Regions from separate parts of the Streptomyces sp. NPDC031445 genome, predicted to be linked through region 1. Evidence: riboswitches for the same ligand, from Rfam matches in the RefSeq annotation. Region 1 holds a riboswitch; each other region holds the start of a gene.

Region 1 (3,248 bases):
AGGTGGTAGTCCTGGATCAGCACGGCCGCGCCCTCGGCCGCCTCCTCGGCCAGCGCCTCGGCGAACGCCCGGTTGTAGGCCTCGTACGACGCCCACTGCCGCCGGAAACCGGCGTCGAAGACCGGCTCCAGCGGGGTCTGGTACAGCATGTGGTGGACGAACCAGAGCACCGAGTTGGCGATGCCGTTGTACGCCTCGGCGTGCACGGCCGCGTCGATGTCGAGCATCCGCACACGCTGCCCGCCGGTCTCCTCGGCCGGCAGCAGCCCGCCGGCCGCGCGCCGGACGGCCGCCCGGTCGCCGTCGCCCAGCGCGGCGCACACCCACACCGAGCCCGCGTCGGAGCCGATGGCGGACAGTCCCGAGACCAGCCCGCCGCCACCCCGCCGGGCGTGCAGCGAGCCGTCCTCGCCCACCTGATAGGAGACCGGGCCGCGGTTCGACGCGACCAGCACCTGAGCCTTCTGAGCAGCATCGAGCGTGGAAGCCATACGCCTCAACCTAGCCCGGCCCCCAACCGCTCAAACGTACGGCCCGCCCGGCGGACGGACCGTGTACGGCCCGTTCACGCCACCTTGCGCTCGGCGTACTCCGCGATCTCCGCCATGGGCGGCCGCTCCTCGGTGTCCACCGAGTAGGTGCGCGGCTCGAACCCCTCCTCCCCCCGCTCGAACTGGGTCAGCGCGGGCCGGATCAGATGGCCGCGGGCCAGCCGGAGCTGGGCGGTGCGGTAGATCGCGGCGGCCATCCGGCCGAGCGCCTGCCCGTCCTGGTGCCGGTGCCTGCGCACGCCCACGTCGACCTGGGCCAGCGCGTCCAGGCCCACCAGGTGCAGCGCGTCCACCAGCATGCCCAGCTCCACGCCGTAGCCGACGGGGAACGGCAGCTGTTCCAGCAGGGTGCGGCGGGCCGCGTACTCGCCGCCCAGCGGCTGCACGAACCCGGCCAGCCTGGGCCAGTGCATGTTCAGCAGCGGGCGGGCCATGAGCTCGGTGACCCGGCCGCCCTGCCCGGCACTGCCGCCGAGCGGGCGGTCGTACATCGCCTTGACCAGGTCGACGTCCGGGTCGGTGAGCAGCGGGCCGACGATCCCGGAGACGAAGTCGGAGGAGAACTCCCTGAGGTCCGCGTCGACGAAGCAGACGATGTCCCCGCCGGTCACCAGCAGCGAGCGCCACAGCACCTCGCCCTTGCCGGGGACGGCCGGGAGGCGCGGCAGGATGGTGTCGCGGTGGACGACCCGGGCGCCGGCGCGCGCGGCGACCTCGGAGGTGCGGTCGGTGGAGCCCGAGTCGACGACCACCAGCTCGTCGACGAGCGGCACCCGCTCCATGAGGTCGCGGCGGATGACCGCGACGATGTCGCCGACGGTCTCCTCCTCGTTGAGCGCGGGCAGCACGACACTGACGGTCTGGCCCGTGCGCTGCTTGGCGGCGAGGATCTGGTGCAGCGGCCGGTCGGCCACGGACCAGGACCGGGTGGTCAGCCAGCGCTCGACTTCTTCCAGCACAGTCTGCGGCTCCTCACTCGTGTCTCGCGGTTCGGACGACTATCTCAACTGTCCCGGCCGTCGGTTACAGTCTTGAACAACGCCGGTGACCATCGCATGTCGGGGGTCGCGCGCGTTCCACAACCGCATACCGCTCATCCAGAGGGGCAGAGGGACACGGCCCGGTGAAGCCCCGGCAACCCCCCTGACCGGACTCGTTCGCGCGAGGCTCACGGCCAGGGAAGGTGCCAATTCCGTCTCACGGCGAGGTGCGTCGTGAGGAAGATGAGGAGAAAGGGCCTCGCCTCCATGGCTGTGCAGACAGTTGCCACCACCAGCGAATCCACCGTCGACCTCGGCCCCGCCGCGGCCCTGAGCTGTCGCGAGTGCGGCCACCGGGTGCCGCTCGGCCCGGTCTTCGCCTGCGAGGAGTGCTTCGGCCCGCTGGAGATCGCCTACGACTTCTCCGCCTACGACACCGAGGACCTGCGCCGCCGCATCGAGGCGGGCCCCGCGAACATCTGGCGCTACGCGCCCCTGCTGCCGGTCCCGGCGGACGTCGCCGGCAAGCCGAACATCAATCCGGGCTGGACCAAGCTCGTCCAGGCCGACAACCTGGCCCGCGAGCTGGGCGTGACCGGCGGTCTGTACGTCAAGGACGACTCCGGCAACCCGACCCACTCCTTCAAGGACCGGGTCGTGGCCCAGGCCCTGGAGGCCGCCCGCGCCTTCGGCTTCACCACCCTGTCCTGCTCCTCGACCGGCAACCTGGCCGGCGCCGTCGGCGCCGCCGCCGCCCGCGCCGGCTTGCGCTCCTGCGTGTTCATCCCGCACGACCTGGAGCAGGGCAAGATCGTCATGGCCGCGGTCTACGGCGGAGAACTCGTCGGCATCGAGGGCAACTACGACGACGTGAACCGCTTCTGCTCCGAGCTGATCGGCGACCCGGCCGGCGAGGGCTGGGGCTTCGTCAACGTCAACCTGCGGCCGTACTACGCGGAGGGCTCCAAGACCCTGGCGTACGAGATCTGCGAGCAGCTCGGCTGGCGGCTGCCGGACCAGATCGTGGTCCCGATCGCCTCCGGCTCCCAGCTCACGAAGATCGACAAGGGGCTCCAGGAGCTGATCAAGCTGGGGCTGGTCGAGGACAGGCCGTACAAGATCTTCGGCGCCCAGGCCGAGGGCTGCTCCCCGGTCTCCACCGCCTTCAAGGCCGGCCACGACGTCGTACGGCCCCAGAAGCCGAACACCATCGCCAAGTCGCTGGCCATCGGCAACCCGGCCGACGGGCCGTACGTCCTGGACATCGCGCGCCGCACCGGCGGTGCCGTGGAGGACGTGACGGACGAGCAGGTCGTGGACGCGATCAAGCTGCTCGCGCGGACCGAGGGCATCTTCGCGGAGACCGCCGGCGGCGTGACGGTCGGCGTCACCCGCAAGCTGCTGGAGGCGGGCGTGCTGGACCCGGCGAAGACCACGGTCGTCCTGAACACCGGTGACGGCCTGAAGACCCTGGACGCGGTGGCCGGGACCGGCCTCACCGCCACCATCCGCCCGACCCTGGACTCCTTCCGCGAGGCCGGCCTCGCATGACAGGCCCCGCCGTACCCGTGAACCCGACCGGAGGTCCGACCGCATGAGCGTGACCGTTCGCATCCCTACCATCCTGCGCACCTACACCGGCGGGCAGGCCGAGGTCGCCGCCGACGGCGCGACGCTCGGCGAGGTCATCGCCGACCTGGAGAAGAACCACACGGGC
Region 2 (3,248 bases), on a different contig from region 1:
AGGGGGTGGGCGCAGAAGAGGCCGTCGCGGACGCCGATGCCGTACTCGGCGGAGAGCGCGGCGGCGAAGTGCGAGCTGTTCCAGCCCTCGACGACGAAGGAGATCACGCCGACGCGCGGGGCGTCGTCGCCGAAGAGGGACAGCACGCGCACCCCGGGCACCTCGGCCAGGCCCTCGCGGACCTTGGCGATCAGGTGCTGTTCGCGGGCGACGAGGGTGTCCCAGCCGGCCTCGGTGAGGGCCTTGCAGGCGGAGGCGATGGCGTAGGCGCCGATGACGTTCGGGGAGCCGGCCTCGTGGCGGGCCGCGCTCTCGTGCCACTCGACGGCCACGCCGCCGTCCTCGCGCCGGGTGACCTTGCGGCTGGCGCCGCCGCCCGCGAGGTACGGCTCGGCCGCCTGGAGCCAGTCGACGCGGCCGGCCAGGACGCCGGAGCCGAAGGGGGCGTACAGCTTGTGGCCGGAGAAGGCGACCCAGTCGACGTCCAGCTCGCGAAAGTCCACCGGGTGGTGAGGGGCCAGTTGCGCGGCGTCCAGGACGATGCGGGCGCCGTGAGCGTGCGCGGCGGCGGCCAGTTCACGCACCGGCCACAGCTCGCCGGTGACGTTGGAGGCGCCGGTGACGCAGACCAGGGCCGGGCCGTGGGGGTCCCGGCCGGCCAGGGCCCGCTCCAGGGTCTCCACGGCCTGCCGCGGGGTGCGCGGGGCGTCGAGGTAGGTGACCCGCGCGTCCTGCCAGGGCAGCAGCGAGGCGTGGTGCTCGGTCTCGAAGACGAAGACCTGGCAGTCGGCCGGGACCGCACGGGCCAGCAGGTTGAGGGAGTCGGTGGTCGAACGGGTGAAGACCACCTGGTCGGCCGGGCGGCAGCCGAGGAAGTCGGCGACCGTCCTGCGGGCGTTCTCGAACAGGTCGGTGGAGAGCTGGGAGAGGTAGCCGGCACCGCGGTGGACGCTGCCGTAGTACGGGGCGTACGCGGCGACGTCGTCCCAGACGCGCTGGAGGGCGGGGGCGCTGGCCGCGTAGTCCAGGGCGGCGTAGCTGACCTCGCCGCCGGTGACCAGCGGGACGGTGACATCCCGCCCGAGAACGGGCAGAGGGGTGCAAACGGACTGGTCGACGGCAGCGGTGGAGACAGACATGGCGGAACTCCCGTGAGAGGAATGCGGAGGAGATGCAGAAAAGGGCTGCAAAAGGGTGTGCGGAGGCGGGGCTCTGCGGCCCTAACGCATTCGCTTGCTCACGGAAGGCTCCCTCGAACGACCAGGACCCCTGGTGTGTGAGGGGTCCGCGCTTGCCGTAGGCCTTGCTGCCGTACGACCTGGTCTTCACCCGGGGCACCCCGCCACGGACGGAGGGTTGCCGGACAGTCGGCCGGGGCCTCATGACTGTCACTCATGACCTGGTACAGGAACGTACTGAAGTGATCGTCGTCCCGCAACCCGTGTCCGGATCGCGGGACGACGCACGGAGGCGTCAGGCGTTGCTGACGGCCACCCAGCGCTCCAGGGCGCGCTTGGCCGCGCCCGAGTCGATGGACTCCGCGGCCCGCGCCATGCCCGCGCGGATCTGCTCGGTGAGCGGCGCGTCCGTCGGCTCCAGGGCCACCAGCGCGGCCGCCGAGTTCAGCAGGACGGCGTCCCGTACGGCCCCCCGCTCGCCGTCCAGCAGCCGGCGGGCGACCTCGGCGTTGTAGGAGGCGTCGGCGCCGCGCAGGGCGTCCAGCGGGACGAGGTCGATGCCGACGTCGCGCGGGTCGAAGACCTCCTCCGTGACCTTGCCGTCCCGGACCACCCACACCCGGGAGGCAGCGGTGACGGTCAGCTCGTCCAGGCCGTCGTCGCCCCGGAAGACCAGCGCGGAGTTGCCGCGCTCGGCGAGGACACCGGCGACGATCGGCGCCATGCGGGGGTCGGCGACGCCGACGGCCTGCGACCGCACCTGGGCGGGGTTGGTCAGCGGACCCAGCACGTTGAAGGTCGTCCGGATGCCCAACTGGCCGCGGGCCGCGGCGACATGACGCAGGGACGGGTGGAACCGCACCGCGAAGCAGATGGTGATGCCGGCCTCCTCGGCCACCTCGGCCACCCGCTGCGGGGTCAGGTTGAGGTTGATGCCCAGCTTCTCCAGGACGTCGGAGGAGCCGGAGGCGGAGGACGCGGCGCGGTTGCCGTGCTTGACGACCTTCGCCCCGGTGCCCGCGACGACGATCGAGGACATGGTGGAGATGTTCACCGTCTTGGCGCCGTCGCCGCCGGTGCCGACGATGTCGACGGCCGGGCCGGGCACCTCGATGACGTTCGCGTGCGCGTACATCGTCCGCACCAGTCCGGTGATCTCCGGCACCGTCTCGCCCTTGGCCCGCAGCGCCACCATGAACCCGGCGATCTGCGCGTCGGTCGCCTCCCCGCGCATGATCAGGTCCATCGCCCAGGCGGTGTCGTCGGCGGACAGGTCCCGGCCGTCCAGCAGACCGTTCAGCAGGGCGGGCCAGGAGCGGCCCGCCGCAGTGTCGCCTCCAGCGGGGGTCACAGCGCTCATCAGCCGCTCCTCGGACAGGTTCCTGCTACGTCGTACCCCACCCTATCCAGCCGGACGGCACGCTGAAGGGCCCCGTCCGCAACCCGGACGGGGCCCTTCGTCGTGGCGTGGCGACGCGGGGATCAGTGGTGGCCGTGGCCGCTCGTGATCTCCTTGTACTCCTCGACGGTCGGCTTCGGGATCTGGTTGTCCTCGCCGAAGTAGGCGTTGGACAGCTTCGCCCGCAGCTTCGTCGCGGCCGGGACCTTGCGCTCGACCCCGTTCTCGTCGACCGTCGGGCCGATCTCGGCCGGCTGGTACTGCTGGTGCGAGGTGAGCGTGTGCAGCTGCTCCTGGCTCAGCGGCTCGTGCACCTCGATGAACTCACCGTGCGGCAGCCGCTTGATGATGCCGGTCTCGCGGCCGTGCAGCACCTTGTCGCGGTCGCGGCGCTGGAGGCCCAGGCAGATCCGCTTGGTGACGATGAACGCGATGACCGGAGCCACGAAGTAGGAGATCCGGACGAACCAGGTGACCGCGTTGATCGACAGGTGGAAGTGGGTGGCGAAGATGTCGTTGCCACCACCGATCAGCATCACGAAGTACACGGTCAGCCAGGCGACACCGAACGCCGTACGGGTCGGGGCGTTGCGCGGGCGGTCCAGGATGTGGTGCTCGCGCTTGTCGCCGGTGACCCAGGCCTCGATGAACGGGTAGAGCGCGATCGCGGC
Region 3 (3,248 bases), on a different contig from region 1:
TGGACAGCCGGCCGGTGGCGGCGGGGGCCGTCGCGACGTTGTCCAGGACGGTCAGGTGCGGGAAGAGGTTGAAGTTCTGGAAGACGAAGCCGATCCGGCCGCGCTGGGCGAGGATGGCGCGCTCGCTCAGTTCCTTGAGCCGGTCCCCGTGCCGCTTCACCCCGATCAGCTCGCCGCCCACGCTGACGTGGCCGATCTCGGGCTTCTCCAGGTGGTTGACGACCCTGAGCAGCGTGGACTTGCCGGAGCCGGACGGCCCGATGATCACCGTGACCTCGCCGGGGCGGACGGTCAGGTCGATGCCGTCGAGGACGCGGTGGGTGCCGTACCACTTGTGGACGCCGTGTACTTCGAGCGCGGCGGGGGCGGCCTTCGGCAGGGTCTCGGCGATGGTCATACGGCGGCCTCCCGGCTCAACCGGGCCCGCAGGCCGGCGAGGCCGGCCCGGGCCTTCTGCAAGGGGGTCGGCGGCAGGGTGCGGGTGGCGCCCCGGGCGTAGTACCGCTCGACGTAGAACTGGACGACGGACACGGCGCTGGTGAGGATCAGGTACCAGACGGTGGCGACCAGCAGCAGCGGCACCACGTCACCGGGGTAGGTGCTGCCCATCGACTGCACCGCGCCGAACAGGTCGAGCAGCGACACGTAGAAGACCAGGGACGTGCTCTTGATGAGGCCGATCAGCTGGTTGACGTAGTTCGGGGTGATGGACCTGAGGGCCTGCGGGAAGACGATCCGGCGGAACTGGTAGCCCTTGGGCAGGCCCAGGGCGGCGGCGGCCTCGTGCTGGCCCTGGTCGACGGAGAGGATGCCGCCGCGGACCACCTCCGCCGCGTACGCCGCCTCGTTGAGGCTGAGGCCGATGACGGCGATCGTCATGTCGGTGGCCAGCCGGGACTCGTCGAAGGTGACGAAGGCGGGTCCGAACGGCACCCCGAGGCTCAACGTCCTGTACAGGGCACTGAAGTTGTACAGGAAGATCAGTACGACGATGAGCGGCACGGAGCGGAACAGCCAGGTGTAGGTCCAGCTGACCGCGCGCAGCACCGGGCTCCCGGAGAGCCGGGCGAGCGCCAGCAGGATGCCGCCGAGGAGCCCCAGGACGGCGCTGAGCGCGGCGACTTCGAGGGTGACGAGGAGGCCGTCGAGGACGGTGGGGCGCAGGAACCAGTAGCGGAAGCGGTCCCACTGGTAGAAGGGGTTCGTGACCAGTCCGTGCAGGATCTGCGCGACGAGCACGAGGACGGCGGCGGTGACGATCCACCGGCCGGGCCGGCGCAGCGGCTGTATCCGCTGCGGCGACAGGGTTCCTGACGGTGTGTCGGCGGTGGCCGGCGCCTCGGCTAGGGAGACGGCGGCGCCTGGGGGTTCACTCATGGCGGGCTCCGGCGGAGTCGGTCACCCCGGGGCCGCGCGGGAGCGGCGGTGGGCCACGACGGCACTGCGGCGCGAGGCGGCGCACGGACGGGCGCGGAACCGGGGGCTGGGCGGACAACGGCACACCGGACGGACGGTGTGCGGTGGGAACGCGGGGGCTGGGAGGCAGACGTCAGCCCTGACAGCGGGCAGAGCCCGGCGCGGTACACAGTGCGCTGTTCACGCGGAGCAGATCGACGGCGCGGTCGGCGACGAGGAGACCGGCGTACGACGGTACGCAGCCCTGGGGGCGGCTCGCCGCCGTCCTGGGAGCTGCGTACATGGCGTCACCTGTCACTGTTCCGGCCCCGTGGGGCCTCGCGCTTACCGAAAACGTCATCCGGTCCGGTCGTCACCTGGGGCACCCCACCGCGGTGCGAGGGTTGCCGGTCAGCGAGCCAGGGCTTGGCGCTGACGCTCATGACCGTTCTGAGCGGTAAGTAAGGCAGTTGCCCGTTCGAATGTCAACGGACGTCCGCCAACTGGACATCGGCGGCCCGCTCTCACCTGCGGGAAGAGTCCGGGGTGTCCGCGGCGTGGCCTGCCCAGTCCAGGATCTGGACAGCGGCTCCGGCGGCCTCCAGGCCCTGGCAGCGGCCGTGGTGGCGGCGGGCGATGCCGTCCAGGTCGAGGTGACGGCCGAAGGCGGGGCGGGCGGCCAGACGGCGGGCGTAGGCCCACAGGGCCCGGTGGTCGGCGATGCGCTGCACGGCGGAGGCGTCGAGGTGGCAGCGGTGGACGGTGTCGAGTTGCACGAGGGTGACCCACAGCTCGATGTCGGCGGCGGTGATCCGGTCGTCGGCCAGGTACTCCTCGCCGCTCAGCCGCCGCTCCAGGCGGCCCAGGGTGTCCAGCAGCACGTCGAGGGCGGCGGCCCGCTCGGCGGGGCCTGCCCCGGCGCGTCCGGCGCGCTGCGCGGCCTCCTCGATGCCCTCGGCGCACATCCGTTCGACGGCCTCGATCACGGACTCCAGGCCCCGGGGGTACAGCCGGCCGTCGCCGTTCGGCCGGAACCGGTCCAGGTCGCGCAGGATGTCGGGGGTGTGGGTGCTGACGATGCGTCCGGACCAGTCGTCGCTGAGCACGGGCGCGAGCGCCGGGCCGGTGTAGTGGTGGGCGCTCGCCTCGTAGAGCGGGCGGAGCGCCGCGTGGCCGCCGCCGGGACAGTCCGGGACGGCGGGCAGGAGGGTGACGGGACAGCGGGCGTCCAGGCCGAGCAGGCTGTGGCCGACGGCGAGGCGCAGCCCGTCGGGGCAGGCGGTCGACAGGTGGAGCCGGTAGCGGTGCGGCACGGCGTAGTGGCCGCTGCGCGCGTCCCGGCCGATCCGGCCCCGGAAGAGGGGCGCGGTACCACGGGTGGACGGGACGGCGGCGAGCGGAGTGATGGACATGCGTCTCCCCGGGTGGTGGGTGTGCGGAGGGGCGCGCCGGCGCGGGCATGAGCGGTCGGCGGGGGCGGAGGGGCGGCCCGGCTCAGCGGTGACGGCGGATCGCGCTGCAGACGCGCTGCAGGTCGATGTGGCGGCGGGAGGTGAGCAGGGGTGCGCGCAACGGCGTGCGGCCGGTCCGGCCCGTGCCCGTTTCGCCGCGCGCCATGATTTCCTACCTGTTCACTAGGATTCCCTACCTGGAGTGTCGATCGGGCTCCGTACGGCGTCAAGGGGGCGTCCACGCCTGAGGATCGCAGTCGGCGCCGGGTACTCCTCAGCGAGAGAAACATGTGACATAGTACTGGCGTGGCGAAGCGACTGACCTGCGATGTCGTGGTCGTCGGGGCCGGAATGACGGGCGCGGCCTGTGCCCTGTACGCCGCGCGCGCCGGACTCGACGTA

What was found. Region 1 has a riboswitch for S-adenosylmethionine ahead of thrC (threonine synthase). Riboswitches for the same ligand answer to the same signal wherever they lie in the genome.
Region 2: linked by a shared signal. The riboswitch ahead of ACZ5DC_RS23220 (aminotransferase class V-fold PLP-dependent enzyme) and the one ahead of thrC (threonine synthase) in region 1 are both predicted to bind S-adenosylmethionine.
Region 3: linked by a shared signal. The riboswitch ahead of ACZ5DC_RS04760 (amino acid ABC transporter permease) and the one ahead of thrC (threonine synthase) in region 1 are both predicted to bind S-adenosylmethionine.

The regions. Positions count from the first base shown of each region.
Region 1 is NZ_JBVIJO010000005.1:351,653-354,900, reverse strand. It holds gene ACZ5DC_RS16720 (alpha,alpha-trehalose-phosphate synthase (UDP-forming)) at 1-491, opposite strand, end outside; gene ACZ5DC_RS16715 (glucosyl-3-phosphoglycerate synthase) at 566-1,510, opposite strand; SAM riboswitch class I at 1,642-1,781, shown strand; gene thrC (threonine synthase) at 1,799-3,082, shown strand; gene ACZ5DC_RS16705 (ubiquitin-like small modifier protein 1) at 3,126-3,248, shown strand, end outside.
Region 2 is NZ_JBVIJO010000008.1:409,690-412,937, forward strand. It holds gene ACZ5DC_RS23220 (aminotransferase class V-fold PLP-dependent enzyme) at 1-1,139, opposite strand, end outside; SAM riboswitch class IV at 1,283-1,400, opposite strand; gene trpD (anthranilate phosphoribosyltransferase) at 1,474-2,538, opposite strand; gene qcrB (cytochrome bc1 complex cytochrome b subunit) at 2,661-3,248, opposite strand, start outside.
Region 3 is NZ_JBVIJO010000001.1:1,122,306-1,125,553, reverse strand. It holds gene ACZ5DC_RS04765 (amino acid ABC transporter ATP-binding protein) at 1-397, opposite strand, end outside; gene ACZ5DC_RS04760 (amino acid ABC transporter permease) at 394-1,377, opposite strand; SAM riboswitch class IV at 1,732-1,842, opposite strand; gene ACZ5DC_RS04755 (glutathione S-transferase C-terminal domain-containing protein) at 1,920-2,807, opposite strand; gene ACZ5DC_RS04750 (putative leader peptide) at 2,890-3,012, opposite strand; gene ACZ5DC_RS04745 (NAD(P)/FAD-dependent oxidoreductase) at 3,153-3,248, shown strand, end outside.